One region of the Clostridium sp. BJN0001 genome, then DNA from elsewhere that is predicted to be linked to it. Evidence: predicted binding sites of a transcription regulator. Region 1 holds the regulator's gene; the other holds the start of a gene.

Evidence for each region. The regulator HrcA, encoded in region 1, represses chaperone genes, less so after heat shock. The targets are predictions, from matches to a motif close to TGTTAGCACTCNNNNNNNNNGAGTGCTAACA.
Region 2: the regulator HrcA is predicted to act here: its motif matches at 9,179-9,209, upstream of groES (co-chaperone GroES).

Annotation. Positions count from the first base shown of each region.
Region 1 is NZ_CP094971.1:1,731,143-1,746,682, reverse strand. Features, by position in the region: gene MTX53_RS08440 (cation-transporting P-type ATPase) at 1-1,348, shown strand, start outside; gene MTX53_RS08435 (ComEC/Rec2 family competence protein) at 1,362-3,053, shown strand; gene holA (DNA polymerase III subunit delta) at 3,076-4,101, shown strand; gene rpsT (30S ribosomal protein S20) at 4,144-4,407, opposite strand; gene gpr (GPR endopeptidase) at 4,579-5,589, shown strand; gene MTX53_RS08415 (stage II sporulation protein P) at 5,653-6,660, shown strand; gene MTX53_RS08410 (hypothetical protein) at 6,728-7,039, shown strand; gene lepA (translation elongation factor 4) at 7,131-8,936, shown strand; gene hemW (radical SAM family heme chaperone HemW) at 9,033-10,157, shown strand; gene hrcA (heat-inducible transcriptional repressor HrcA) at 10,342-11,370, shown strand; gene grpE (nucleotide exchange factor GrpE) at 11,400-11,990, shown strand; gene dnaK (molecular chaperone DnaK) at 12,059-13,921, shown strand; gene dnaJ (molecular chaperone DnaJ) at 14,053-15,189, shown strand; gene trmB (tRNA (guanosine(46)-N7)-methyltransferase TrmB) at 15,326-15,540, shown strand, end outside.
Region 2 is NZ_CP094971.1:2,184,753-2,200,292, reverse strand. Features, by position in the region: gene MTX53_RS10790 (acyl-CoA dehydrogenase) at 1-421, shown strand, start outside; gene MTX53_RS10785 (electron transfer flavoprotein subunit beta/FixA family protein) at 435-1,214, shown strand; gene MTX53_RS10780 (electron transfer flavoprotein subunit alpha/FixB family protein) at 1,237-2,244, shown strand; gene MTX53_RS10775 (3-hydroxybutyryl-CoA dehydrogenase) at 2,346-3,194, shown strand; gene MTX53_RS10770 (MBOAT family O-acyltransferase) at 3,367-4,845, shown strand; gene MTX53_RS10765 (hypothetical protein) at 4,863-5,957, shown strand; gene MTX53_RS10760 (methyl-accepting chemotaxis protein) at 6,121-7,473, shown strand; gene MTX53_RS10755 (C-GCAxxG-C-C family (seleno)protein) at 7,632-8,045, shown strand; gene MTX53_RS10750 (DNA glycosylase) at 8,066-8,986, shown strand; gene groES (co-chaperone GroES) at 9,257-9,541, shown strand; gene groL (chaperonin GroEL) at 9,578-11,206, shown strand; gene MTX53_RS10735 (SulP family inorganic anion transporter) at 11,371-13,575, shown strand; gene MTX53_RS10730 (type II secretion system protein) at 13,659-14,099, shown strand; purine riboswitch at 14,186-14,283, shown strand; gene guaB (IMP dehydrogenase) at 14,427-15,540, shown strand, end outside.

The DNA.
Region 1 (15,540 bases):
ATATTTAAAATTTGCTGCAATGAAAAAAGTTTATAAATCGGCAGTAGACAATTCAAATTCAAGAATTTTTGAGATACCGATTGATACGGACAAAAGATTTTATACTGTGCTTACAAATAATAGAAAAGGATATAGAGCAAATTCGAGAGGAAATCTCGATTCTCTTTTAAGTATATGTACTCATGTAATGATAGATGGCGTAGAAAGAGAGCTTACTGATGAAAGAATTAAAAAAATAAAAGATATTGATATGAAATTTTCTTTAGATGGTCTTATTACTCAAGGAATAGCATATAGAAATTTTAAATATAAGCCTTCAAGATCAGAAAATATTGAAAGTAATATGGTCTTTGTTGGAATAATGGCACTTGAGAATCCACTTATAGATACGCTTGAAGATTCAGTAGAATCAATTAAAAATAAGGGTATAATACCTATTTTATTTACAGAGGAGAATAAATTAAGTGCTATTACTAATGGAAAAAGAGCTAATATTATAAAAAATCCTCTTCAGGTTATTTCTGGAATAGAATTAGATTCGTTGAATAAAAAGGAACTTACAGATGTTTTATCTAAAGTAAGAATATTTTGTAAAGTTACACCTGATGTTAAAGCAAAGATAATATCATTATTTATAAAAGATGGGTATAAAGTAGCAAGTACAGGAGACACACTAGGGGATATACCATCTCTTAATATTTCTACTGTTGGTATTTCAAGAGCAGATTCATCTGAAGCTGTTAGAAAATTTTCAGACTTTTTTATTAAAGGACATAACTATTTATCAGCATTTTTTAAAGTTAGGAATTTTTCTATGGCTCTTTTATCAAATATTGAAAGAGCATTTATGATATCTGCTACGATGATTGCTTCAGAGTTATTGACTTTATTTATAGGCTTTTTTATTGGAAAACAAGATATATTTAATTTTATAAATATAATTTTCTTAAATATTTTATTCCTTATTCCTATATCAATTATTATGATAGAACATAAAGGAAAGGAAATTTCGTTTACAGAAATGGTTATACGATCAGTGATATATTCTTCTGGAATTTTAACTATATGCTCTAAAACTGAAAGTGGAGAGTCGGTTTTAATTTCTTCTATTATTTTATCACTAGGAATTTTTATGTTTATTTTATTTAATAGCTTTTATGAATTTGGAAAATTTTCTAAAGAAATATCAGTAATTTTGATTGAACTTGTGTGTATAGGATTATTTTGCTTTATATATTTATACTTTAATTCTATTATGGTGTCTACTTTTGCAATAAGTCAGGCATGTGGATTTATATTTATTTTACTTATTTTTGAAATATTAATTAAAAAGTGGCAAAACTCTTAATGAGGTGAGATTTTTGTTATTTATTAAGTCTAATAAGGATAGATACTATAATCCTATTATATATCTTTTTATTTCGCTTTTATCGGGCTGTATATTTTATAGTTTGATATTAGATGATAGAAGTCTTGCATTAATAAGTGCAGGACTTTTTTTTATATTTATTTTTATAAAAGTTGAATATAAGTTTTTTATTATTATCATTTTAGTCTTCTTAGTAGGCTATTTTGAGACAGCTATGTATTATAGAGTTCCTTCATATATAAATTCACATATAAGGATTAAATCTGTTAAATATGGAAAAAATGTTTGTACTTGTGATGGTAAGAAGTATGTTTTAGATTCAAAAGTTGATGATTTATATGAAGGAAAAAAGTATTCTGTTATAGGTAAAGTTTACAAAGAAAATGATATTTCAAATGGGATATGTGGTAAAATCACTCCTTTTAGTATGAAAGAAGATAGAGATGATTTTTATACTAATCTTCAAAAAATAAAATATAAAGTTTATAAAAAACTTAAAGAAAATATTGGAAAGAGAAAAGCGTCACTAATAGCATCAATTTCATATGGATATTCAAGTGAACTTGATGTGCAGGATAAAGAAGAGTTAAAGTCATTTGGAATAATTCATACAATAAGTGTTTCAGGACTTCATGTTGCGTTTATATTTGAAATTTTTAAAATGATGTTATCTTCTAGAGTGTCAATTATAATTACATTTATATATGTTATGTTTACAGGATGTAGTGTATCTTCAATAAGATCGTTTATAATGCTCTTATCGATATTTTTTTCAGGAATATTAAAAAGGAATAATAATTCCATGTCATCGCTTTCTTTTGCTGGAATTATAATACTTATTATTAATCCAGCATCTGCATCAGAAATTTCGTTTCATCTTTCATTTTTAGCTACAGCAGGTATTATTTTATTTAATAAGAAATTGAATATTTTTTTATATAAATTGCCTAAAAAGCTTTGTCAAATTATTTGTATATCGTTGTCAGCACAAGCTTTTGTCATACCATATGTATTTATTGTTTTTAATAATATTTCTATAAATTTTTTAATAGGGAATTTAATATTTGTCCCTTTTATAAATATTATACTTATTATAGGAAATATTTTAACATTTTTTATATTTGTACCATATGCTTTTGATTATATTTCGTATCTTATTATACACTGTATTAATATATATGATTATTTTTTAGATAAGGTGTCTTATTTTTCATTGCCATATATTTATGGCAATCAGAATCTTGCAACACTTTACATTACATATTGTTTTTCTTTATATTTAATAAAGAAAGGATATAAAAAATTTGTATATCTGCCTTTAATATATTCAGGTTTTTTAGTAGTATCGTTATATAAACCTTTTTTTGTAATAGAGTATCATGATAAAGGGATAGTAAGTATATCATATAAATTTGAAAGAGTTTTAATTTCTCAAAAAAGAAATGCAAACTTAAAAGATATTTCTAAAATTATTCTTTCTGATAATATAATAAGGGAAGCGTATAAAGTAAAAGCAGGTGAATTATTAACTTTAGAGAAATGTGGGAAAAATTATATTTTGGATACTAAGATAAAAAGATATCTTTTAAAATTGGAAGATTTAGATGAGAAAACAACATATTATGATATAATAGATTTTAAGAAAAATAGAAAACTTATTGTGATAGGCGGCAGAATTTTTTAGGCAGAAAAGAGGATTTTAATTAGTGATTAATTATGATGAATTTTTATCAGAAATTGAAAATGGAAAGAAAAAAAATGGATATTTGATGGCAGGACTTGATGAAGAATTAATCAAAGAATGTATAAATAAGATTATAAACAAAAATATAGATCAAAATTTTAGAGAACTTAATGTAATAAAGTTTGATGGAATGAGTGTTACGTTTGATGAAATTTTTAATGCATGTGAGACCATGCCGTTCATGTCAGATAAAAAAGTAGTAATTGTTTATAGATCTGTATTCTTAAATGAAAAACAAGATATTAAAATGATTCAAAAATTAAAAGATTATGTAAAGAATTTACCTTCATTTACAATATTTATTATGTATACATTACTAAAAGATAAAAGAGATAAGATTCCCAAAAATAAAAACATAATGACTTTCGATAAAAGCTTAGAACTTGTTTACTGCGATAAAATAAGAAAGGATAGATTTATAAAAAAGGTTAGTGACATATTTAAAGAAAAACATGCTTTAATTGGAAGAACAGAACTTATGTATTTTATAAATAAATGTGGAACTAATTTTACTATAATAAAAAGTGAATCAGATAAAATTGTATCATACTGTCTTAATAGAGAAATTAAAAAAAATGATATTGATAAGATAGTATCTTCTTCAGAAGAGGATGATATATTTGATCTTGTAGATTTAGTATCTCAAGGTAAAATTGAAATGGCTGAAGATGTTTTGAAAGAAATACTTTTTAAAAGAGATAGCCATATGCTAATTTTATCTGCAATAGAAAGACAGTTTCAGAGACTTTATGAAATAAAAATAGGACTTTTAAATGGAAAAAACGTAGGATATTTTGAAAAAGAGTTTAGACTTTCAAACTTTGTAATATTAAAATTAATTTCGCTTTCAAAAAGATTTTCAAAAAAGAAAATTGAAAAGATTTTAAATCTCACTTTAGAAACTGAGAAGAGAATAAAGAGTACTACTTTAGATAAAGATATGGAACTTGAGTTTTTGCTTCTTAGTACGGTAACAATAAAAGCATAGAAACGAAAACACCCGTCAGAAAAATTCTGACGGGTTTAAAGATTATGCTAAAATGTTTAATTTAGCAGCTAATCTTGATTTCTTTCTGGCAGCCATGTTCTTATGGATAACATTTTTTGTAGCAGCCATATCTAAAGTCTTTACAACTGATGTATATAAAGTTTTAGCTTCTTCAACGTTCTTTGCGTCTACTGCAGTTTCAAACTTTTTAATAACAGTCTTTAATCCAGATTTAATCATTCTGTTATTAGCAGTTTTTGTTCTAGTAACTAGAATTCTTTTCTTTGCTGATTTTATATTTGCCATTCTTAATTCACCCCCTTAATTTTTTATAGGGTTTCGCAGTTTTTGGGGAAATCTGCGTACGAGTTTATATTCAACAAACTTTATTATATCATCGCAGAATACGTAATTCAAGTATTAAAATAAAAGAAAAAGGAAAAATAGAATTAAATAGAGTATTTTGAGGTGAATATTATGGATAAAAATAAAAAAATAGTTAATTCTGAGTATAGTGTAAGAACTGATCTTGCTGTAGAAGCAAGAGAGATTTACAAAGAAAAACATCATGAGAAAGATATAGATGGAATAGAAGTTACAGAAGAAAAAAATGATGATATTAATGTTATAACAGTAAATATAAAAAATGATGATGCTGCTATTAAAATGGGAAAAGATAAAGGTACATATATAACTATAGAAATACCATCTTATACTCATTATGATGGAACATGTATGGAAAATGTAGCAAAAGTTTTGAATATGAGTCTTAAAAAGTTGTTTGATCTTAAAAAAAATCAGACTGCACTTGTTGTTGGACTCGGTAATATAGATATTACTCCTGATGCATTAGGCCCTAAAGTTATTAAGAAAATTATGGTTACAAGACATTTAAAAAATCTTATGGATAAGTCTTCACTTGAAGATGTAAGAGATGTATGTGCAATAGCACCAGGAGTTCTTGGAGTTACTGGAATTGAAACAGCTGAAATTATAAAAGCTGTAGTTAATAAAGTAAAACCTGATATAGTAATATGCATTGATGCATTAGCAGCAAGGAGAACTGAAAGAGTAAATAATACTATACAGATATGTGATACAGGAATATCACCTGGTGCAGGAGTTAAAAATAATAGAACTGAGATTAATAAAAAAAGTCTTGGATGTGACGTGATTGCAATTGGAGTTCCAACAGTTGTTGATGCACTTACTATAACAAATGATACTTTAGATTGTGTTATTGATTATCTTATAAAAAATTCCCCAAATGGAAGTGAATTTTTTAAGATGCTTAATAATATAAATAGAAATGAAAAGATGGCACTTATAAACGATGCAATATCGTCTAATGTTCTAAAAGATATGATAGTAACACCAAAAGAAATAGATCTTATAATAGATTCTCTTTCTGAAATAATATCAGATGGAATAAATTTATCTATTCAACAAGATATGACTTATGATGAAATTAAAAAATTCTTAAAATAAAATCTTTCTATAATAATTATGTTAAATCACTAATATATTAATTATGGAAAGAGGGGGATCTTTATGAAAAGGGGAACATCGAAAGAAAATTTTTTCAAAGAATTTATATTCATAGCAGTTATATTTTTAATCACTATAAAAATGTTTTCGGCTATAAAAAGCGAAATGAAAGAAAATGGTATATATTATACTAATCTTATAAAATTAGAAAATCCTTATTTAATTGATAAAGAAGATGGTAAAAAAATTATTCCTAAAAAAATTTTAATGAAATTTGCAGGAATATCAGATCTTTCATATAGAGATATAACATGCGGTGAAATGAGTATCTTAAATGTTCCACTTTTGAAAAATGGGGAATATGATGAGTTTGAGATAAATGACAGCAGTATTTCAAAATTTGAAAAAAATACATCAGATGAGAAAACTGATAATACCAATATATATGATTCGTCTCTTAAAAAAGAGCTTCAAAAATCTAATGTAGAAGTTCTTGTGTACCATACACATACACATGAAAATTATTCGGAATCTCAAACAGATAGTCAAAATGAAGAAACAAATGTAGTTGGAGTTGGAGATGTTTTATGTGATGAACTTGAAAATAATTATGGAATAGCTACAATTCATGATAAAACTGACCATTGTGTTTCATATAATGGCTGCTATACACGTTCTGGTGAAACTGTTGATAAATATATAAAGAAATATAATACTTTTAAGATGATAATAGACCTTCATAGAGATTCTATTAAAAATAAAAGTGCGTGTACATTTAGTGTTTTTGGGCAAAATGCTGCAAAAGTTATGTTTGTAAATTCTGAAAATAGTTCAAGGTATCAAAAAAATAGAGAATTTACAGAACTTTTAAATAAAAAAGCAGAGGAACTTTTCCCTGGAATTTCTAGAGGAATTCTTACTTATCATCATGGGATTGATGCATTTCATCAGGGAAAAAACGATGGGGCTGCATTATTTGAACTTGGTTCTATTATGAACACACCAGATGAAGCAAAATTAACTGCTAAATGTCTTGCTAGAGTAATTGCTGAAGTATTAAATAAAAAATAGAAATAAATGAATAAAAAGCATCTAATTTGTAAATAATAATAATTATATTTATAGATTAGGTGATATTATGAAAAAGAGATATTTATTTATTAAGATAATCCCCGTATTAGTTGTATTAATGTTTATGTTATGGAACATAGTAAAGATAAATGTAATAAATACTAGAGCACTTTCTCCTCTTGGAAATGCTGAAGAAAATTATGATATGGCAAAAAGTGAATTCGGAGGAGATTTTGAAAACTTTATTATAGACAATTCTTATATAAAAATATATCCTGAAAAAGATGGTCAGGTTTTTATTAAAATAGGAAACAAAGATTTTTTAATAAAGAGTAAACTTAAAGACATAAAAGAGTTTATAGAAAACAAGATTAAATAAAGTTGCGTTGTACGCTTTTATAGTTTTATGATATAATCAATCTGATTATACTAAAACAGGGGGTGAAAGACTGTTAAAAACAGTTTAATATATGAAAAATGACAGACAACAGTTTATTAGAAATTTTTCAATCGTAGCACATATAGATCATGGTAAGTCAACCCTTGCAGATAGACTACTTGAGCTTACAGGTACTCTTACAAAAAGAGAAATGGATGAGCAGGTACTCGATAATATGGAAATTGAAAAAGAAAGAGGAATTACAATTAAGTCTCAAGCGGCAAGACTTATTTATAAGAGAAAAGATGGAAACGAGTATATTTTAAATTTAATAGATACTCCAGGACATGTAGATTTCAATTATGAAGTATCAAGGAGTCTTGCTGCTTGTGAGGGTGCACTTTTAGTAGTTGATGCAACTCAAGGAATTCAAGCTCAAACGCTTGCAAATACGTATCTTGCACTTGATAACGACCTTGAAATTACACCTGTAATAAATAAAATAGATCTTCCATCAGCAAGACCTGATGAAATAAAAAAGGAAATAGAAGATGTAATAGGTATAGATGCTGAGGATGCACCACTTATTTCAGCTAAAACAGGACTTAACGTAGATAAGGTTTTAGAATCAATTGTAGAGAACATACCATCACCAGAAGGAGATGTAAATGCACCTCTTAAGGCACTTATTTTTGATTCATATTATGACAGCTATAAAGGTGTTGTATGTATTGTAAGAATATTTGATGGAGAAGTAAAAGTTGGAACAAAAATTAAACTTATGGCAACTAATACAGTTTATGATGTTACAGAAGTTGGAGTATTTACTCCAAGTGTACTTCCTACAAAAGAACTTTCAGCTGGAGATGTTGGCTATATTGCCGCTTCAATTAAAAATGTAAGAGATGCAAGAGTTGGAGATACTATAACTTATGCAGAAAATCCTACAAAAAAAGCACTTCATGGATATAAGCCAGCAATTCCTATGGTATTTACAGGTATTTATCCTGTTGATGGTGCAAAGTATGATGAACTTAAAGAAGCATTAGAGAAACTTCAAATAAATGATGCGGCATTAAGTTTTGAAAAAGAAACATCAATAGCACTTGGGTTTGGATTTAGATGTGGATTTTTAGGACTTCTTCATATGGAAATAATTCAAGAAAGAATTGAAAGAGAATTTAATCTTGAAATTATTACAACAGCGCCATCTGTAATCTATAAAGTAAAAAAGACAGATGGGACAATGATGCAACTTACAAATCCTACAAATCTTCCTCCTATGGCAGAAGTTTCGTATATGGAAGAGCCAATAGTTAAGGTGTCTATAATAACTCCTAAAGATTATGTTGGACCTGTTATGGAATTATGTCAGGATAGAAGAGGAACATATATAGATTTAGAGTATATAGAAGAAACAAGAGCAGTACTTCATTATGATATTCCGCTTAATGAAGTAATATATGATTTTTTTGATACATTAAAATCAAGAACTAGAGGATATGCATCACTTGATTATGAGTTTAAAGGATATAAACAGACAAAACTTGTAAAACTTGATATTCTTCTTAATGGGGATATAGTAGATGCACTTTCAATGATAGTTCCTGAAGAAAGAGCTTATAATAAAGGAAGAGCAATAGCTGAAAAATTAAAAGAACTTATTCCAAGACAATTATTTGAGATTCCAATACAGGCTACTATAGGTGCAAAGATTATAGCAAGAGAGACAGTTAAGGCTATGAGAAAAGATGTACTTGCAAAATGTTATGGCGGAGATATTTCAAGAAAGAAAAAACTTCTTTCAAAGCAAAAAGAAGGAAAAAAGAGAATGAGACAGGTAGGTTCTGTTGAAATTCCGCAAGAGGCATTCATGTCAGTACTTAAAGTTGATTAAAAAATTATAAGCCTAAATATTTTTGGCTTAATAAATTTAAACTAAAGGGGGCTTCGTGCATAAGTACGATAGTCCCTTTAATTGTGAGGTGCAAATATGAAAGATATATCTATATATATTCATATTCCGTTTTGTGCTCAAAAATGCAGATATTGTGATTTTCCTTCTTATGCAGGCAAAGATAAACTTATAGATGAATATATAAAAAGTCTTAACATGGAAATATTAAAAAAAGCATCAGAGTATAAAATAAAAAGTATTTATATAGGAGGCGGTACTCCAACATATCTTAATGATAAAAACCTTGAAAGACTTCTATATACAATAAATAAATTGAAAATAGAGAATGAATATGAATTTACAGTAGAATGTAACCCTGGAACTCTTACAGTAAATAAGCTTAAAATACTAAAAAAATATAAGGTGAATAGACTAAGCCTTGGGCTTCAGTCAACAGATAATAGAATATTAAAAGAAATAGGAAGAATACATACATATGAAAAATTTCTTGAAAGTTATTTCTTAGCAAGAAATTTAGGATTTTCAAATATAAATATAGATATTATGTTTAATCTTCCAGATCAGAGTTTTTCAGATTTTGATGATACTTTAAATAAGATTACAAGTCTAAATCCTGAGCATATATCATGTTATAGTCTTATAATCGAAGAAAAAACTCCATTTTATAAATTGTATAGTGAGGGTAAACTTAATATTTCGTCAGAGGAAGATGAAATAAATATGTATCATAATGCAAAAAAGATTTTAGAGCAGAGTGGATATAATCAATATGAAATTTCAAATTATGCTAAGGCTAGCAAGGAATGCATACATAATGAAGCATATTGGAAATGTAATGAGTATCTTGGACTTGGCGTATCTGCAAGTTCGTTTATAAATGATACCCGTTTTAAAAATATAGATGATATAGATACATATATAAAGAGAATTCAAAATGATGAAGATGCATCAGATTGTAAATATAAAAATACTATAAATGATGATATGGAAGAATTTATGTTTATGGGACTTCGAATGATAGAAGGAATAAGTGAAGATGAATTTTTTAGAAAATTTAATAAAAAAATAGATGATGTATATAGCAGTGTTTTAATAAAACATATTAGTGAGGGACTTCTTGCAAGAAATAATGGCAGAATATATTTAAGTAAGAAGGGCATTGAAGTATCAAATTATGTTATGAGCGATTTTATTTTATGAATCATATAGAAAATCAAAGAAAATAGAAGAAAAACAGAGATTTAATCACTCTATTTTCAATAAAAGCCTTTAAATGAGAAAAAATAATAATAAGAAGAATTGACAAAAATCGTATTAAAGCATACTATTAAAGCATAGTCATTAGCACTCGATAGTGATGAGTGCTAATAAAAGAGGTGAGATTATGGCTTCTGATGATAGAAAATTAAGAATACTTCAAGCTATTATTAATGATTATATTAATTATGGAGAACCTGTCGGTTCAAGAACAATTGCTAAAAACTATGATTTAGGAATTGGATCTGCCACAATAAGAAATGAAATGGCAGATTTAGAAGAAATGGGCTATCTTGAACAGCCTCATGCATCATCTGGAAGAGTTCCATCAAGCAAAGGATACAGATTTTATGTTGATGAGCTTATGGAAAACTCAACACTGACTGCTGGAGAAAAAGTTAATATAAGAGAATATATGCTTGAAACTGCAATGGGTGAAATAGATCAGATAATAAAACAAACAAGTGTGCTTTTGTCTAATCTTACAAACCTTACTTGTATTATTGAAGCACCATCTGTAAAGAGAAGTCTTTTAAAATCTATACAGCTTGTAAGAGTTGATCAAAGAAATCTTGTAGTAGTAATTTTAACTGATACAGGACTTATAAAAAATCATATAATTCATCTTAAAAATATTCCTCAGATTGAGGTTATAAATAAAATAAATGAAATTATTAATAAAAGACTTCAGAATCTTTCAATAAAAGATATTAATCTTGAAGTAATTAATAATCTTAAGATGGATCTTACAGGTTATGATGAACTTTTTAACGCAATCTTACCTGTATTATATGAAACACTTAATGCATCAGACTCCTCTGAAGTCTTTTTAAATGGTGCAAACAATATATTTAATTACCCAGAGTACAATAATATAGACAAGGCAAAAGAAATGATTTCACTTCTAAATGATAAGGAATCTCTTATGGAGCTTATAAAGCCTCAAGACTATATTACAGTAAGTATTGGTGATGAAAATTATAAAAAACAGGCAAAGGACTGCAGTATTATTTCAGCAGAGTATCAGTATAAAAATAGACCTATAGGAACAATAGGACTTATAGGGCCTAAGAGGATAAATTATTCAAAAGTAATAGCAATAATGTCTCAGGTTATTAAAGAACTGAACAATATACTAAAAAATCCAAAGATATGAAAACTTGAAATGAGGTGTATTTAAATAGTATGAGTAATGAAAATGATAATAAAAACAAAAATGAAGAAGTTAAAATTGAAGATAATGCAGAAAATGTAGAAGAAACTAAAGCAGAATCAAAAGATGAAGCTTCTGAAAATAAAGAGCAAGGAAGTGATGAGCTTTCTATGACTAAGAAATATAAAGAGGAAGCAGAAAAAATAAAGATAGAACTTGATAATACAAAGGATAAACTTTTACGTACAATGGCTGAATATGATAATTTCAGAAAAAGAACAGTAAAAGAAAAAGAAGGCATATATGCAGATGCATATAGTGATGTATTAAAAGAAATACTTCCTGTTATTGATAATCTTGAAAGAGCAGCACAGGCAGAAGGAAGTGTCGATGATTTAAAAAAAGGAATAGAAATGACACTTAAAGGATGCACTGATGCATTTAACAAGCTTGGAGTAGAGGAAATTGATGCTTCAGGAGAATTTGATCCTAATTATCACAATGCAGTAATGCATATAGAAGATGAAAATTTAGGTAAAAATGTTATAGCTGAAGTTCTTCAAAAAGGATATAAGAAGGATGACAAGGTTATAAGATATTCAATGGTTAAAGTTGCAAATTAATATATTAATATAAATAAATTAATTAAATAAGCAAATAGACTTAAATTAAGTTTTAGGAGGAATATATTATGGGAAAAATTATAGGAATTGATTTAGGAACAACAAACTCATGTGTTGCAGTTATGGAAGGCGGAGATCCAGTTGTTATAGCTAATTCAGAGGGAGCAAGAACAACTCCTTCAGTAGTTTCTTTCCAAGCTGACGGAGAAAGATTAGTAGGTCAGGTTGCTAAAAGACAGTCAATAACAAATCCTGATAAGACAGTAATCTCAATTAAAAGACATATGGGAACTGATTATAAAGTAAATATTGATGGAAAGGAATTCTCACCACAGCAGGTTTCAGCAATGGTTCTTCAGAAAATAAAGAAAGATGCAGAAGCTTATCTTGGTGAACCAGTTACAGAAGCTGTAATTACTGTTCCAGCATATTTTAATGATAGCCAGAGACAGGCAACTAAAGATGCAGGTAAGATTGCAGGACTTGATGTTAAGAGAATTATAAATGAACCAACAGCAGCATCACTTGCTTATGGTCTTGATAAGATGGATTCTAACCAGAAGATATTAGTATACGACTTAGGTGGTGGTACTTTTGATGTATCTATTCTTGATTTAGGAGACGGAGTATTCGAAGTACTTGCAACTAATGGAGATACACATCTTGGTGGAGATGATTTTGATGAAAAAATCATGAAGTATATAGCTGATGATTTTAAAGCTAAAAACAATATAGACCTTCTTCAAGATAAGATGGCATCACAGAGATTAAAAGAAGCAGCTGAAAAAGCTAAAATAGAATTATCTGCTTCAACTCAAACAAATATAAATCTTCCATTTATCACAGCTGATCAAACAGGTCCAAAACATATCGATATGAACCTTACAAGAGCTAAGTTCAATGAAATCACTCAGGACCTTGTAGATAGAACAATAGAACCTATGAAGAAAGCATTAGCAGATGCTAAGTTAAGCTTAAGCGATATAAATAAGATAATATTAGTAGGAGGTTCTACAAGAATTCCAGCAGTTGTTGAAGCTGTTAAGAACTTTACAGGAAAAGAACCTTCAAAGGGAGTTAACCCTGATGAATGTGTTGCAGTAGGTGCAGCTATACAAGGTGGAGTTTTAACAGGAGATGTTAAGGATGTAGTTCTTCTTGATGTTACACCTCTTACACTTGGAATTGAAACTGCCGGTGGAATTGCAACTAAGTTAATCGAAAGAAATACTACAATTCCAACTAAGAAGAGTCAGGTTTTCTCAACAGCAGCAGATAATCAGACTTCAGTTGAAATTAATGTAGTACAGGGTGAAAGACAGATGGCAGCTGATAATAAATCTCTTGGAAGATTTACTTTATCAGGTATTGCTCCAGCCCCAAGAGGAATTCCTCAAATCGAAGTTACTTTTGATATAGATGCAAATGGTATTGTTAAGGTATCAGCTCTTGATAAGGGAACTGGAAAAGAAGCTAATATAACAATTACAGCATCAACAAATCTTTCTGATGATGAAGTTGATAAGGCTGTTAAAGAAGCAGAAAAGTATTCTGAAGAAGATAAGAAGAGAAAAGAAAAAATTGAAGTTAAGAATACTGCAGAACAGACAGTATATCAGATAGAAAAAACATTAAAAGAAAATGCAGATAAAGCAACTGCAGACGAAAAAGCAAAGGTTGAAGAAAAAATCGAAGCTTTAAAGAAAGTTAAAGACGGAGACGATATAGAAGCTATAAAGAAGGCAACTGAAGAATTAAATCAGTCATTCTATCCAATAGCTACAAAGATGTATCAACAGACAGCTCAAGCAAATGGTGCAGCAGGACAACAAGGCGCTGCAACAGGAACAGCAGATAATGGTGCTAAAGCTGATGCAGGCAAAGACGATAATGTAGTTGATGCTGATTTTAAAGTAGACGACGATAAATAGACTGAAAATAAATTGATTAAAAAAGGGAAGGCAGTCTCGTCTTCCCTTTTCTAAAGTAAAAAAATTTGTAATATTCATTGTTTTTTGGTAAAGTAAAAAACAGAGAATAAAATTTTAGGCGGTGAAAGTATATGGCAAGTAAAGACTATTATGAAGTGCTTGGCGTTGATAAAAATGCTAGTGATGATGAAATAAAAAGAGCCTTTAGAAAACTCGCTGTAAAATATCATCCAGATAGAAACCAGGGAAACAAAGAGGCTGAAGAAAAATTTAAGGAAGTTAATGAAGCTTATCAAGTTTTATCAGATAAAGATAAGAGAGCCAAATATGATCAATTTGGTTCTGCTGCATTTGATGGAAGTGGCGGATTTAGTGGAGCAGGCGGCTTTGGTGGTTTTGATGGATTTGATATGGGCGGCTTTGGAGATATTTTTGATTCTTTTTTTGGAGGAGGAGGCAGAACTTCTTCAAGAAGAAATGGTCCTGTAAGAGGAAGCGATGTTGAGTGTACAGTAAGACTTACATTTGAAGAGGCAGTATTTGGTGCCGAAAAGGAAATATCTATAAATAGAAGTGAAAACTGTGATCATTGTAATGGAACAGGTGCTGAACCTGGAAGTAGTGTAAAAACTTGTCCAAAATGTCATGGAACAGGTCAAATAAGAGTTCAGAGACAAACTCCTCTTGGAAATTTTGTTTCAACTTCTACATGTGATGAGTGCCATGGACAAGGAAAAGTAATTGAAAAACCATGTAGTAAATGTCATGGTAAAGGTACAGTAAGAAAGAATAGAAAGATTAAGATAAATATACCAGCAGGTGTTGATACTGGAAACATTATTCCATTAAAAGGACAAGGAGAACAAGGACTAAGAGGTGGAAGTGCAGGAGATTTATATGTAAAGATAAATGTATCTCCATCAAGTATATTTACAAGAAAAGGCTGCGATGTCTATATAGATGCGCATATTTCTTTTGCAAAGGCTGTGCTTGGATCTGAAATCACTGTAAAGACAGTTGATGGAAATGTTAAATATACAGTGCCACATGGAACTCAGTCAGGAACATTATTCAGATTAAAAGGCAAAGGAATTCAAAGAGTAAATTCCACTTTAAGAGGAGACCAATACGTAAGAGTCATTGTAGATATACCAAAGACTGTTAATGAGGCTCAGAAAAAAGCTTTATATGATCTTATGGAAGCATTTGGAGAAGGAGAACATCCAAAAGAATCTGAAGGATTTTTTCATAAAAAAAGAAGAAAATAAGTATTTTTTAACTACTATATTTGGAAATATGTTTTCCAAGTCTAGTAGTTTTTTTAATAAATTATCAATTAGATTTGCTAAGATAAGCTTTTTATATGTATAATGAATAAGAAATTAAAAATTGGAGTGGATTTTAGTGAGAATGAGAAGAAAGCCATGGGCAAGACCAGAACTTTTAAGCTGCGACTTTTTTATAGCAGATCCTAAAAAATATAAAGGAAAATGGCATCAGCTTTTTTTAAATGATAAACCGATTTTCTTAGAATTAGGATGTGGAAAAGGAAATTTTGTTTCTGAATCAGCATCGAGAAACTTAGATGTTAATCATATTGCGATAGATATAAAAGATGA
Region 2 (15,540 bases), 450 kb from region 1:
TGGAGGAAGAATTGGTATAGCTGCTCAAGCTTTAGGTATCGCAGAAGGTGCTTTTGAAGAAGCAGTAGAATACATGAAAGAAAGAAAACAATTTGGAAGACCTCTTGCTGCATTCCAGGGATTACAATGGTATATCGCTGAAATGGATGTTAAGATAAGAGCAGCTAAGCATTTAGTATATGAAGCAGCTATTAAGAAACAGGAAGGCGGAAGATACACTGTTGAAGCTGCAAGAGCAAAACTTTTCGCAGCAGAAACTGCTATGGAAGTTACAACTAAGGCTGTTCAGATATTTGGTGGATATGGATTCACTAAAGAATATCCAGTTGAAAGAATGATGAGAGACGCTAAGATAACTGAAATCTATGAAGGAACTTCAGAAGTTCAAAAGATGGTTATTTCAGGAAGTATTTTAAAATAGGAGGCACTAGAGAATGAATATAGTAGTTTGTTTAAAACAAGTTCCAGATACTACAGTAGTAAAGATAAATCCAAAAACTGGTACATTAATCAGAGATGGTGTTCCATCAATAATTAACCCAGAAGATAAGCATGCACTTGAAGGCGCACTTCAGTTAAAAGAACAGTTAGGCGGAAAAGTAACTGTTATAAGCATGGGACTTCCAATGGCAAAGGCTGCTCTTAGAGAAGCTTTATGTATGGGAGCTGATGAAGCTATTCTTTTAACAGATAGAGCACTTGGAGGAGCTGATACATTAGCAACTTCAAAAGCTTTAGCAGGACTTATAAAGACTTTAGATTATGATTTAGTATTTGCAGGAAGACAGGCAATAGATGGAGATACTGCACAAGTTGGACCAGAAATTGCTGAACATTTAAATATTCCACAGGTTACTTATGTACAGAGCGTAGAAGCTGATGGAAATACATTAAAAGTTAAGAGAGCTTTAGAAGATGGATACCAAGTTGTAGAAGTTAAAACTCCTTGTCTTTTAACTGCAATTGAAGAATTAAACGAAGCAAGATATATGAATGTATCAAACATTTTTGCAACTTGCGATGATCAGATAATTGTAAAGACTGCAGACGACATAGATGTAGATAAGTCTGAATTAGGACTTAAAGGATCACCTACAAAAGTTAAAAAGTCTATGACAAAAGAAGTAAAAGGTGCTGGAGAATTAGTTAAAGAATCACCTAAGGAAGCAGTAACTTATGTACTTTCTAAATTAAAAGAGAAACACTACATCTAATATAATAGGAGGGTAATTTATTATGAATATAGCAGATTATAAAGGCGTTTGGGTCTTCGCTGAACAAAGAGAAGGCGAATTACAAAAGGTATCTTTAGAATTACTTGGACAAGGTAGAAAAGTTGCAGATAAATTAGGAGTAAAATTAACAGCTGTTTTACTTGGAAATAATATAGAAGCTTTAGCTAATACATTAGCTGAGCACGGAGCTGATGAAGTTTTAGTTGCAGAAGATAAAAACTTACAGCATTATACAACAGATGCATATTGTAAAGTTATTTCTGATTTAGCAGCAGAAAGAAAGCCAGGAATATTATTTATAGGAGCTACATTTATTGGTAGAGATTTAGGACCAAGAATAGCTGCAAGATTACAGACTGGATTAACAGCAGACTGTACTTCAATCGATGTTGAAGTTGAAGGTGGAGAACTTTTAGCTACAAGACCAGCATTTGGTGGTAACTTAATGGCTACAATCGCATGCCCAGAACATAGACCACAGATGGCAACTGTAAGACCAGGAGTATTCGAAAAGATTACAACAGATCCATCAAAATGTAAAATAGAAAAAGTTAACGTTAGATTAACTGATAGCGATGTAAGAACTGCTGTTTTAGAAACAGTTAAGACTGCTAAAGATATAATTGATATATCAGAAGCTAAAATAATTGTTTCAGGTGGTAGAGGAGTAGGCTCTAAAGAAAACTTTGAAATGCTTAAAGAATTAGCAGATGTTTTAGGCGGAGTTGTTGCAGGATCAAGAGCAGCTGTAGAAAAAGGCTGGATTGATAATGCATACCAAGTAGGACAGACTGGTAAGACTGTTAAACCAACAATATATGTTGCTTGTGGTATTTCAGGAGCAATACAGCATGTCGCTGGTATGCAGGATTCTGAAGTTATTATAGCAATAAACAAAGATGAAACAGCACCAATAATGAAGATAGCAGATTTTGGTATCGTTGGAGACGTTAAGAAGGTTATTCCTGAATTAATCGCTCAAGCAAAGGCTGTTAAAGAAGCTGAATAATTTATTTAAATAGAAAAATAATATATAAAACATATCCTGCGCTAAGCTAATATAAGTTTAACGCAGGAAGTTTATATAAAAATTTTTAGGAGGAATTATTGATGAAAAAGGTATTTGTACTTGGAGCTGGAACAATGGGTTCTGGAATCGTTCAGGCATTTGCACAAAACGGATGCGAAGTAATTGTAAGAGACATCAAAGATGAATTCGTTCAAAGAGGACTTGACAATATAAATAAGACTTTAACTAAGCGTGTTAGTAAAGGAAAAATGGATGAAGCAAAGAAAGATGAAATTCTTTCAAGAATATCTGGAACTACAGATATGAAATTAGCTGCTGACTGCGATTTAGTAGTTGAAGCTGCAATAGAAAACATGAAGATTAAGCAGAGTATATTTAAAGAATTAGATGAAATCTGTAAACCAGAAACTATTTTAGCTTCTAATACATCTTCATTATCAATAACTGAAGTAGCATCTGCTACAAATAGACCAGAAAAAGTTATAGGAATGCATTTCTTTAACCCTGCACCTGTTATGAAGTTAATAGAAGTAATAAGAGGAGCTAAGACATCTCAGGAAACTTTCGAAAACGTAAAAGCAATTGCTGAAGAAATAGGAAAGACTCCTGTAGAAGTTGCAGAAGCACCAGGATTTGTTGTAAACAGAATTTTAATTCCAATGATCAACGAAGCTGCATGTATATTCATGGAAGGTGTTGCTTCAGCAGAAGATATCGATAATGCAATGAAACTTGGAGCTAATCACCCAATGGGACCTTTAGCATTAGGAGATTTAATTGGACTTGATGTATGCGTAGCTATCATGGATGTTTTATATAATGAAACAGGAGATACTAAGTATAGATGTTGCCCACTTCTTAGAAAATATGTAAGAGCAGGATGGCTTGGAAGAAAGTCTAAGAAAGGTTTCTTCGACTATACTAGATAATTTTTAATATTAGATAGAAACTAGAAGAACTGTATCGGATTGAGATTTTAAATTTAGTCTGATACAGTTTTTTTGTGTATTTATTTTCAATTGTTTGAAATAAATAACACGTTATGATACAATGAAAAATATGTAAAAAATAATTATTATATGCAAAAAGAAAGGAAAAGATATGGTATTTAGTAATTCTATTTTTATGTTTGTACTACTTCCAATAACAATACTTGGATACTATATAATCCCTCAAAAGTTTATTAGTTTTAGAAATTTATTTATTTTTATAGTAAGTTTATTATTTTATGCTTGGGGAGAACCTGTATATGTAAGTATAATTATATTATCAATAATAATGAATTATTTTTATGCAATACTTGTTGAAAATAATGAAAAAAATAAAAAGATTCAAAAATTTGTTATTATAATTATGCTTACATCAAATTTAGGAATACTGTTTCTCTTTAAATACTTGAAATTTTTTATTAGTAATATAAATGCAGTGTTAGGCAGTAATATTACAGAACCACAGATATCATTACCAATTGGAATATCGTTTTTTACTTTTCAGGCTATATCTTATGTAATTGATGTATATAGAAGTAAAGTGGTAGATGGAAATAAAATAAAAGCTCAGAGAAATATAATTAATTTAGGGCTTTATATAGCATTTTTTCCACAGCTTATTGCAGGACCAATTGTACGATACAATACTATTGCAGCACAGATAAAACATAGAATTCATAGTACAGATAAATTTGGACAAGGTGTTAAAAGATTTATTGTTGGAGTATCAAAGAAAGTAATTTTAGCTGATAATTTAGGATTACTTGCAGATAAAGCATTTACAATGCTTGCAGATCAAGGAACAATTCCTGGTTCATTTGCATGGCTAGGTGCTGTTGCATATACAATGCAGATATTTTTTGATTTTTCAGGTTATTCAGATATGGCAATAGGTTTAGGAAAGATGTTTGGATTTGAGTTTATGGAAAATTTCAATTATCCATATATATCAAAGACAGCAACAGAATTTTGGAGAAGATGGCATATTTCCTTAGGAAATTGGTTTAAAGACTATGTATATATACCACTCGGAGGAAATAAAAAAGGACTCAAAAGGACAATAATTAATTCATTTGTTGTATGGGCCTTTACAGGTATATGGCATGGTGCAGCATGGAATTTTATATTCTGGGGATTATATTATTTTGTACTAATATCTATTGAAAAGATAATTAAAAATTATACAAGAAATATAAAAATACCTGTATTTTTTAATGCTTTTAAACATATTTATCTCATAATAGCAGTGGTTTTTGGATGGGTATTATTTAGGGCACCAAATTTAACTGATGCAGTTAAATATATTGAATCTATGATAGGAGTTAATTCAAATTGCTTTTTTGATAGTACTACACTTTGGTTTATTTATACAAATAAATATTTTCTTATTGCAGCAATATTATTTAGTATACCGATAGTACCTTTTATTACAAATAGATTTAAAATTTTATCTTCCAAAATAGAAAATAATAAAATGTTTGATTGGCTTTATAGTATGGGATATTCATTTTCATATATGATACTTTTGATAGTTAATATATCATATATTATAAAATCAACATATAGTCCATTTATTTATTTCAACTTCTAAAGGAGGAAAAAGTAAAAATGTTAAAAAATAAGCTAATGACAATTGCTTTTTTATGTATAATAATGTCGTTTATGTTGATTAACTTTGCACGTAATAATCCATATAACGTAATTAAAACGAGCATACAGCAGATGAAAGAAAAGTCTGATGGTAATATAAATGATGACTTGAAATTATGTACTAAAAATATTGAAAGTAATTATATAAATGGAATTGCAGGTACTAGAAGAATAGTAAAAATAACAAATTTATTGGATTATAAGATTTTTCATAAAATATATGCATCGGAAGTCATTTTAGGAAAAGAAGGATGGCTATTTTATGATAGTAAAGATGGTAACGATGGTGATACAGTAGCTGATTATATGGGTACAAATAAATATTCAAAAGATCAAATTGAAACAATAGAATATAATATTAAGCAATTACAGAATAAATTGCAAAAAAAAGGAATTAAATTATATATAATGATTCCTCCAAATAAGGATCAGATATATTCAGAATATATGCCATCTGATATTAAGGTTGTTAATAAAGAAGGAAAATCAGACGAACTTATAAAACAATTAAAAACAGATAATTTTAATATTATTAGTGTTAAAGATGAACTTTTAGAAAATAAGAATAAAGTACAAGAATATTATAAAAATGATACACATTGGAATAGAATTGGTGCACAGATTGCGGCGCAGAAGATAAATAATGTGATTTTAAATAAAGATGAAGAATTTAATAAGAATAATGTTCTAGTAAATGGGAAAACGAAGAAATACGATTTACTTAATATACTTAACTTAAGTGAATACAATGATGATAATGAATATGAGTATGTACATAAAGAGGATAGTGAAGAGCCTAAGTATGAAGCACAAGATGAAAATAAGATTGATGACTATACATCAAATTCTGATAATAAAAAGAATATCTTGTTTGCAGGTGATTCTTTTAGACTAGCACTTGAATATACACTTCCAAGATATTATTCTAAGATAGATTTTGTACATAGAAGAGATTTTAATGATGAAGTAGTTGATAAAATGAAGCCAGATATAGTTATTTATGAAGTTGTAGAACGACAGACAGATGCTTTATTAAAGCCAATATCAGATTAAATAAGATATATAAAATTAGCAATCCATATAAATGAGTTTTATTACATTTATATGGATTGCTTTTTCATTTGTTGACGTTTAAACATTTACAAAAAATATAGAAATATTTAAAAAAAAGGTATATACTAGAAAATGTAATACTATTTTAGAGGGGGTATGTGTAATGAAAACTAAAAAAGACGATCTTTCAGTTAAAGAAAGATTGCATTTAACTTTTAGTAGAATATTTTCTATAGGACTTATTATATATCTAGTTTTTGCAGTTATGATGTTTTTTGTTAACTTTAGTTATAGAAAAATAATAGCATCATTATCAGCATCAAATGGATTATCAGTTTCTGCTCAAAGTACATTAACAATTTTAAATTTAGTTCAAATTTTAATATTTGTAGGTGCAATAATACTAGCAGGAGTATTATTTAAAAAGGTAAAAAATTTACCTAAAACTATTTCAAACATTTCAAAAGAAAAAGTTTTAAGTATAAATGAAAAAGTTTCACAAATGGCAGATGGAAATTTTGAGATGAAGTTTGATTCAAAAGAAGACGATGAATTCTATGAACTAGAACAATCACTTTTTAAAATTGAATCTACAATCAATGCGTCAATATCTGATATGCAGAAGATATTAATGGAAATATCTCAAGGAAATATTGATATTAATATGGATGACCATATTGAATATAAAGGAGATTTTCAGAAACTTAAAGCATCTATTGAGGAAATATTATTCTATCTTAATTACATATTTGGAGAAATAAGAACAGCTACAAAACAAGTAAGCGGAGGATCAGGAGAAGTAGCACAGACAGCGCAGACTTTATCAGAGGGGACAACAGATCAAGCTGGATCAATTGATAAGCTTACAGCTTCCATAGCAAAAATAAATATGGGAATACAACATACAGCACAGAATGCATCTGAAACAAGTAAAATATCTAATAATCTTTCAAATAAAATTGATGAAAGTAATAAAAAGATGACTCAGATGCTTGAGGCTATGAATGCAATTGAAGAATCATCAAACAATATAAACAATATAATTGCAACAATTGATGATATAGCAGAACAGACTAATCTTTTAGCTTTAAATGCAGCTATTGAATCAGCAAGAGCTGGAGAAGCAGGAAAAGGATTTTCTGTTGTTGCAGAAGAAGTAGGAGAACTTGCATCGCAGAGTGCAGAAGCAGTTAATAAGACATCAGAATTAATTAAAACTTCTATTGATGCAGTAAACAGAGGAAAAGACCTTGCAAATGATACAGCACAGTCTTTAAGTAAAGTAGTTGAAGAAGTTTCTGCATCAGTTGTCTATATAGATATGATTGCACAGGCAGCATCTGAGCAGTCAGCTTCAGTTAAGCAGATAAATGAAGGAGTAGACAAAATAGCTGATGTAGTACAGTCAAATTCTGCTATAGCAGAAGAAAGTGCTGCAGCAAGTCAAGAACTTACAGCACAGTCTCAAAGCTTAGACAAGCTTCTTGAAGGATTTAAAATAAGAAAATATGAATAGAAAATAAATTCTAAATTATAGAGAATTATAAAGGGCAGATAATAAATGATGTACGCATTTATTATCTGCCCTTTATTTATTTTACTTTTATTTTATATTATCTGTTATAATGTATAAGAAAATAAAAACAGAATAAAATAGAGAGGATTGTGGTAAGAATGTTAAAGGAAACAGCTAGAGAGCTCTGGCTTGATAAAAAATTAGATCTTAATTGTGCAGAATGTATTTTATATGCTGTTAATAAAGAATATAGCTTAGATATTTCTAAAGAAACATTAAAGACAATGGCAGGCTTCGGAGGAGGAATGGGAGTTGGCGAAATATGTGGAGCAATAAGTGGAGCTATAGCTTCAATAAGCATTCTATTTACAGAAGTAAGTGGACACAAAAGTCCTAAAGTTAGAGCAATGTCAAAAAAGTTTATAGAAAGATTTAAATCTTCTTTAGGATATATAAGATGTGCAGATTTAAAGAAGAATATTCACGATAAAGAGGAAAGATCTTGTTTACATATGATAGAAACTTCTGCAGAAATTTTGGGAGAAATTATTAAAGAAGAAAAGGGAAATTAATTATAAAGGTGGTAAGTTTATTGGATTATGAAACAGTATTTGAAAGAGGAGATCATGCTGTAATATCTGGAGTTAAGAATTTTAGTATTAAACAGACTTTTGAATCGGGACAGTCGTTTAGATTTTATAAGAAGAGTGATACTCATTATATTCTTGTTGCACATTCAAAAGTAATTGAATTAGTACAAGAAAATGATGAAATTCATATTTTTAATACGAATAAAAAAGAAGTTGAAGATGTATGGATAGATTATTTTGATCTTGAAAGAGATTATTCATGTATAAAAGAAAAATTATCAGATGATTCTCTTCTAAAAAAAAGCATAGAGTTTGGAGAAGGAATAAGAATTTTAAATCAAGATCCTTTTGAAATTCTTATAAGTTTTATAATTTCAGCAAGAAATAACATACCCTCAATAATGAAGACTATCAATAAAATTTCAGAAAAATGGGGAAATAAAATAGAGTATAAAGGGGAAACATACTATACTTTTCCAACCATTATGCAGATAAAAGATGCATCTCTTGATGAAATAAAAGAAACAGGAGCATCTTTTAGAAGTAAATACATATTAGACACAATAGGTAAGATATATAGTTCTTATGTTAATGAAAATGATTTATCGGATGAAGAAGAGATACAGAAGTATGATCTTAATTATATAAAAAATTTAAATGATGATGAATGTCATAAAGCACTTCAAGAGTTTAAAGGTGTTGGCTCAAAAGTGGCAGACTGTGTTATGCTTTTTTCTATGCAGAAGCATTCAGCATTTCCTGTTGATGTATGGGTAAAACGTGCAATGATACATTTTTATGGTGCATCTGATGTATCACTTAATAAAATAAGAATTTTTGGAAGAGACAAATTTAAAACATTATCTGGATTTGCTCAGCAGTATCTTTTCTATTATGCACGTGAAAATAAAATAAAATTATAATTTTTACATAGGGAATTTTATAAGGTTAGGCAGTATCATTATATTGTGAAGAATAAAAATAAGAGTAATACAGAGAAATAATGAGTAATAAATAGAAAAATAGAGCTAATTTAGAATAATGATAAAATTTAGCCATATAATTTAAAAAAGAGCATTTGAACTATAGGGGTAGAAAGGATATTATAATAATTGTATTAGCACTCAACTTTAACGAGTGCTAACAGAAAAAAGTATAAATAAATTTTATATATATTTTAAGGAGGGTTTTTCATGAATATCAAACCACTTGGAGAAAGAGTAGTAATAAAAAAGTTAGAGGCAGAAGAAAAGACTAAAAGTGGAATTGTCTTAACAGGAACTGCTAAGGAAAGACCACAGGAAGCAGAAGTTGTAGCAGTAGGACCAGGAGCTACAGTTGATGGAAAGAAAGTAGAAATGGAAGTTAAAGTTGGAGATAAAGTTTTATATTCTAAATATGCAGGTACAGATGTAAAAGTATCAGGCGAAGAATATACAATTCTAAAACAAGAAGATATATTAGCAGTAGTAGAATAATAGATATAAAAAAATATTAGTAAGGAGTGTTTATATATGGCTAAAATGATTAGATTTGGTGAAGACGCAAGAAAAAGTATGCAAATTGGTGTTAATAAATTAGCAGATACAGTTAAAGTTACTTTAGGACCAAAAGGAAGAAACGTTGTTTTAGATAAAAAATTTGGTGCACCACTTATAACAAATGATGGTGTTTCAATAGCAAAAGAAATTGAACTTGAAGATCCATATGAAAATATGGGAGCACAGCTTGTTAAAGAAGTTGCAACAAAGACTAATGACGTAGCTGGAGATGGAACAACAACTGCAACATTATTAGCACAGGCTATAATAAGAGAAGGATTAAAGAATGTTACAGCAGGAGCAAATCCAATTCTTATAAGAAATGGTATCAGAATGGCTGTAAATACAGCTGTTGAAGAGATTAAAAAGATTTCTAAGAAAGTTACAGGAAAAGATGACATAACAAGAGTTGCTGCAATTTCAGCTTCTGATGAAGAAGTAGGAAAGCTTATCGCAGATGCTATGGAAAAGGTAGGCAATGAAGGAGTTATTACAATAGAAGAATCAAAATCTATGGGAACTGAACTTGATGTTGTAGAAGGAATGCAGTTTGATAGAGGTTATGTATCTCCTTACATGGCTACAGATACAGAAAAGATGGAAGCAAGACTTGAAAATCCATATATATTAATAACTGATAAGAAGATTAGCAACATTCAAGACATTCTTCCAATCCTTGAACAAATAGTAAAACAAGGAAAACAGTTATTAATCATTGCAGATGATGTAGATGGAGAAGCAATGGCAACATTAGTTGTTAACAAAATCAGAGGAACATTTAACTGTGTAGCAGTAAAAGCTCCAGGATTTGGTGATAGAAGAAAAGAAATGCTTCAAGATATCGCAATCCTTACAGGTGGTACAGTGATTTCTGAAGAATTAGGATATGACATAAAAGAAACTAAGATGGAAATGCTTGGACAGGCAGAAAGCGTTAAAGTCACTAAAGAAGATACTGTAATAGTAAATGGTAAAGGTGATGCAGAAGCAATCAAAGAAAGAGTTTCTCAGATTAGAACTCAGATTGAAGAAACTACATCAGACTTTGATAGAGAAAAATTACAAGAAAGATTAGCTAAACTTGCTGGAGGAGTTGCTGTAATCAAAGTTGGAGCTGCTACAGAAACAGAACTTAAAGAGAAGAAGCTAAGAATTGAAGATGCATTAAATGCTACTAAGGCAGCTGTTGAAGAAGGAATAGTTGCAGGTGGTGGTACTGCATATATCAATGTATTAAATAAAGTTGCAGAACTTACTTCTGAAACTCCTGATGTACAGGTAGGAATTAATACAATAGTAAAGGCTCTTGAAGAACCAGTAAGACAGATCGCAACAAATGCAGGACTCGAAGGATCTGTAATAATAGAAAAAGTTAGAAACAGTGAACCAGGTATTGGATTTGATGCATTACGTGGTAAATATGTTGATATGATAAAGACTGGTATTGTTGACCCAACTAAGGTTACAAGATCAGCACTTCAAAATGCAGCATCAGTTTCATCAACATTCTTAACAACAGAAGCTGCAGTTGCAGATATAAAAGAACCAGAAAAACCAGCTCCAGGACAAGATCCAGGAATGGGAATGGGCGGAATGTACTAATAACAAAAAAGTAGATGTTTAGGCAGAAAAAGCCTATAAAGAGCTATTACAATTTTGTGTAATAGCTCTTTTTTTTATATAGCATCTGTTAATTATAATAGTTTTAATATAAACTAAAGCTAAAGAGTTAAAAAGAATAAAATAGTAAGGAAAGAGGATAGATAATGCAGAAAAGTTTTTTTGGATGTAAAGATTATAGAAAAGAATATATTTCAAAAGATATTATATCTGGAATTATTGTAGCTCTCATTTCAATTCCAATTTCAATGGGATATGCGCAAGTAGGTGGACTTCCAGTTGTTTATGGTTTATATGGTTCTTTATTCCCTGTAATTATTTTTGGAATTTTATCGACTTCTCCACAATTTGTTTTTGGAGTTGATGCAGCACCTGCAGCATTAGTAGGAGGAGTTATATCAAATTTAGGAATAATTACAGGCAGTGAAGACGCGATGAAGGTTGTTCCAATAATTACACTTATTACAGGAGTTTGGCTTATTATATTTTATTTCTTGAGAGCAGGAAGACTTGTAAGATATATATCAAAACCGGTTTTAGCAGGATTTATAACAGGTATAGGAAGTACTATCATAATGATGCAGGTACCAAAATTATTTGGAGGCTCATCAGGTACTGGAGAAATATTTAAACTTATCATTAATATATATAATGAATTTTCAAATTTTAATATGCTTTCTTTTATAATGAGTATGAGTACAATTATTATTATTCTTTTTGTAAAGAAGGTTTCTTCTAAATTTCCGACATCTGTTGTGATGCTTATAGCTGGAGCATTAAGTACAATACTATTTCATGTAGATAGATACGGAGTAAAGCTTCTTCCAGAGGTTTCAGCAGGTCTTCCAAGATTAAAGGAACTTGATTTTTCTATATTAATAAACAATCCTGAAACATTAGTAATAGAAAGTCTTACTATTGCACTTGTTATTGTTTCATCTACACTTCTCACAGCAAATAGTTATGCTATAAAAAATAATTATAAGATAAAAAATGGAAGAGAAATATTTGCATATGCGATTTCTAATATATCAGCATCACTTTTTGGATGTTGTCCTCTTAATGGAAGCGTGTCACGTACTTCTATGGCAGAACAATTTGGAGCAAAAAGCCAGATTATGTCTATAGTATCTGGAATTACTATGATGTTCATTCTTTTATTTGGAACAGGAATAATTGCATATCTTCCAGTTCCAGTTCTTACTGGAATTGTACTTGCTGCACTTATAGGAATTCTTGAAATAGGTGTTGCAAAAAGATTATGGAAAACAGATAAAGGTGAATTTGCTATATTTATTGGAGCTTTTGCAGGAGTACTTATTATGGGAACAATTTACGGAGTTTTAATTGGTGTTATTCTTTCGTTTGTTTCTGTAATTTTAAAAGCATCTGTTCCACCAAGAGAAATGCTTGGAGTAATTCCGGGGTTTGATGGCTATTATGGAATTGAAAGAAATAAAAATGCACATAAAATAAAAAATGTAGTAATTTATAGATTCAGCGGTACATTATTTTTTGCAAATATTGATACGTTTCAACAAGATATAGAAAATGAGATAAGTGATGATACAAAAGTAGTGATTGTTGATGCAAGTGGTATTGGAAATGTTGATATTACAGCAGTAGAAAGACTTGTACTTATAGCTAAAAAACTTAAGAATAAAGGAATAAGGTTTTATATTACAGAGCATGTTGGTGCAGTAAATGATAAACTTAGAAAGCTTGGTGCAGAAGAATTTATCAATAATGGGTTTGTAAGAAGAACTATAACACTTGCACTTAGAGATGCTAAAATAGAATACCCATATGAATTAGAAGATAAAAACGGAATAACACCGATACAGACAGTTCGTGAAAGAAATGATACTCTTTTTGAGTTTGAATGGGCATTTGGGAAAGATGCAGGACATAAGATGGAAATGCTTGCAATGGAGGTTTTAGAAAGTGTTTCACAGAGTAAAGAGATTTCAGTAGAAAAAATAAAACGAGCAGAAATTAATGCAAAATGGGGTAGAATTGGTTTGTTCGATGAAAATGAACTTTTGGACAGATTAGAAATGCATATAAATGAAATTGCTAAAAAGGCTGAGTATAATACTGAAGATTTTGAAGAAACAATTGAAAAAAGGCGTTCTCAAGTTGAAAGAAAACTTCAAAATCTTAATCCAGATGCAATAGCAATGATTAAGAAACAAAGAATAAAAGTCTCAGAACATTTTAAGGAAGTCAATTTAACAGCATTTAATCATATAAATGAAATAAGAAAAAAGCATATTGAAAGATTACAGAAAACAGATCCTGATTTAGCAGAAAAAATGAAAGAATTTTATGATATTAAAGATGAGGTTTAATAAATTTAAAAAATAATGTTTTCTTGTATAAAAAAATAGAAATGGTAAATAATCATAATGAAAGATACAGGAGGACAGTAGAAATGATAAAAAGAGATGGTAAGAAAAAGGGATTTACATTAATAGAGCTTGTTGCAGTTATGGCTATAATAGGAATATTATCTGCTATTATGATACCAAAACTTACAGGATATGTGAAAGAAGCTAAAAAGACAAAAGTTATAGATCAATGTAGGAAGATTGTAATGGCAGTTGAAACTTATAATTTAGAAAATGAAGAAAGAATAGATAGTGATGATACAGTAACAGTTGCACTTTCTAATAATGATATAAAAGATCTTGTTGGTGATGTTAATCTTCCTAATCTAGATGATGCAAGCACTATAGAAGAATGTTATCTTATAGTTCAGGGAGCAAATTTTAATATAGATGAAAGCGACAAATTAATTCCAAGTTCAGTTAAAGGAAATGAAGAAAATGTGGAAAATCAAACAAGTAATGAAGAAATAGAATCGACATCTTAATAAAATTTTTGACATAGAAATGCAATTTTTACTTCAAAATTTATTGACTTTAGACTTTGAATAATTTATAATAGTTTTAATTCAAAGAAATCAAATTGTTAAAAACTCATATATACCTTGAATATGGCAAGGAGTGTCTACCAGGAGCCGTAAATTCCTGACTATGAGTGACATTAGTATAAGCGAAAATATTTCCGCTTAAGCATATTAACGTCGCTTAAAAGGTTAATGTGCTTTTTTTGTACTTAAAAATAAGTAAAAAAATGAAATTTTTAATTCATATTTTAAAACAAATGCAAGAAATAAATTATTTTAGGAGGAGTAAAAATGGCAACAATATTAAAAACAGGATACACTTTTGACGATGTGTTATTAGTACCAAATAAATCTGAGGTATTACCAAGAGAAGTAAGTGTTAAAACTCACTTAACTAAAAAAATTGCATTAAATATTCCACTTATGAGTGCTGGAATGGATACTGTAACTGAATCTAAAATGGCAATTGCAGTAGCAAGAGAAGGCGGAATTGGAATAATACATAAAAATATGACAATTGAGCAGCAGGCAAAAGAAGTAGATAAGGTAAAGAGACAGGAAAATGGAGTTATCACAGATCCAATATTCTTATCAGCAGATCATACACTTCAAGATGCTGAAAATCTTATGGGACAGTACAGAATATCAGGAGTACCAATTACTGACAAAGATGGAAAATTAGTTGGAATAATTACAAATAGAGATATAACTTTTGAAACAGATTATTCAAAGAAGATATCTCAGGTAATGACTAAAGAAAATTTAATTACTGCTCCAGAAGGAACTTCAATGGAAGATGCAAAAGAAATATTAAAGGAACATAAAATAGAAAAGTTACCTTTAGTAGATGAAAAAGGATATTTAAAAGGACTTATTACAATTAAAGATATTGAAAAAGTTAAAAAATTTCCTAATGCTGCAAAAGATGAAAGAGGAAGACTACTATGCGGAGCAGCTGTAGGTGTTACAGGAAACATGATGGAGAGAGTTGCAGCACTTGTAAAAGCACAAGCTGATGTACTTGTACTTGATACAGCACATGGTCACTCAAAAGGAGTTTTAGAGGCTGTTACCGAAATAAAGAAAGTTTATCCTGATGTTCAGATTATAGCAGGAAATGTTGCCACTGCTGAAGCTGTAGAGGACTTAATAAAAGCAGGAGCTGACTGTGTTAAAATTGGTATAGGACCTGGATCAATCTGTACTACAAGAATTATCGCAGGAGTAGGAGTACCTCAACTTACTGCAGTTATGGATTGTGCAGAAGTAGGAAGAAAATATGGAATTCCTGTAATTGCAGATGGAGGAATTAAATATTCAGGAGATGTAGTTAAAGCATTAGCTGCTGGTGCATCTGTTGCAATGATGGGTTCATTATTTGCAGGATGTGATGAAGCACCAGGAG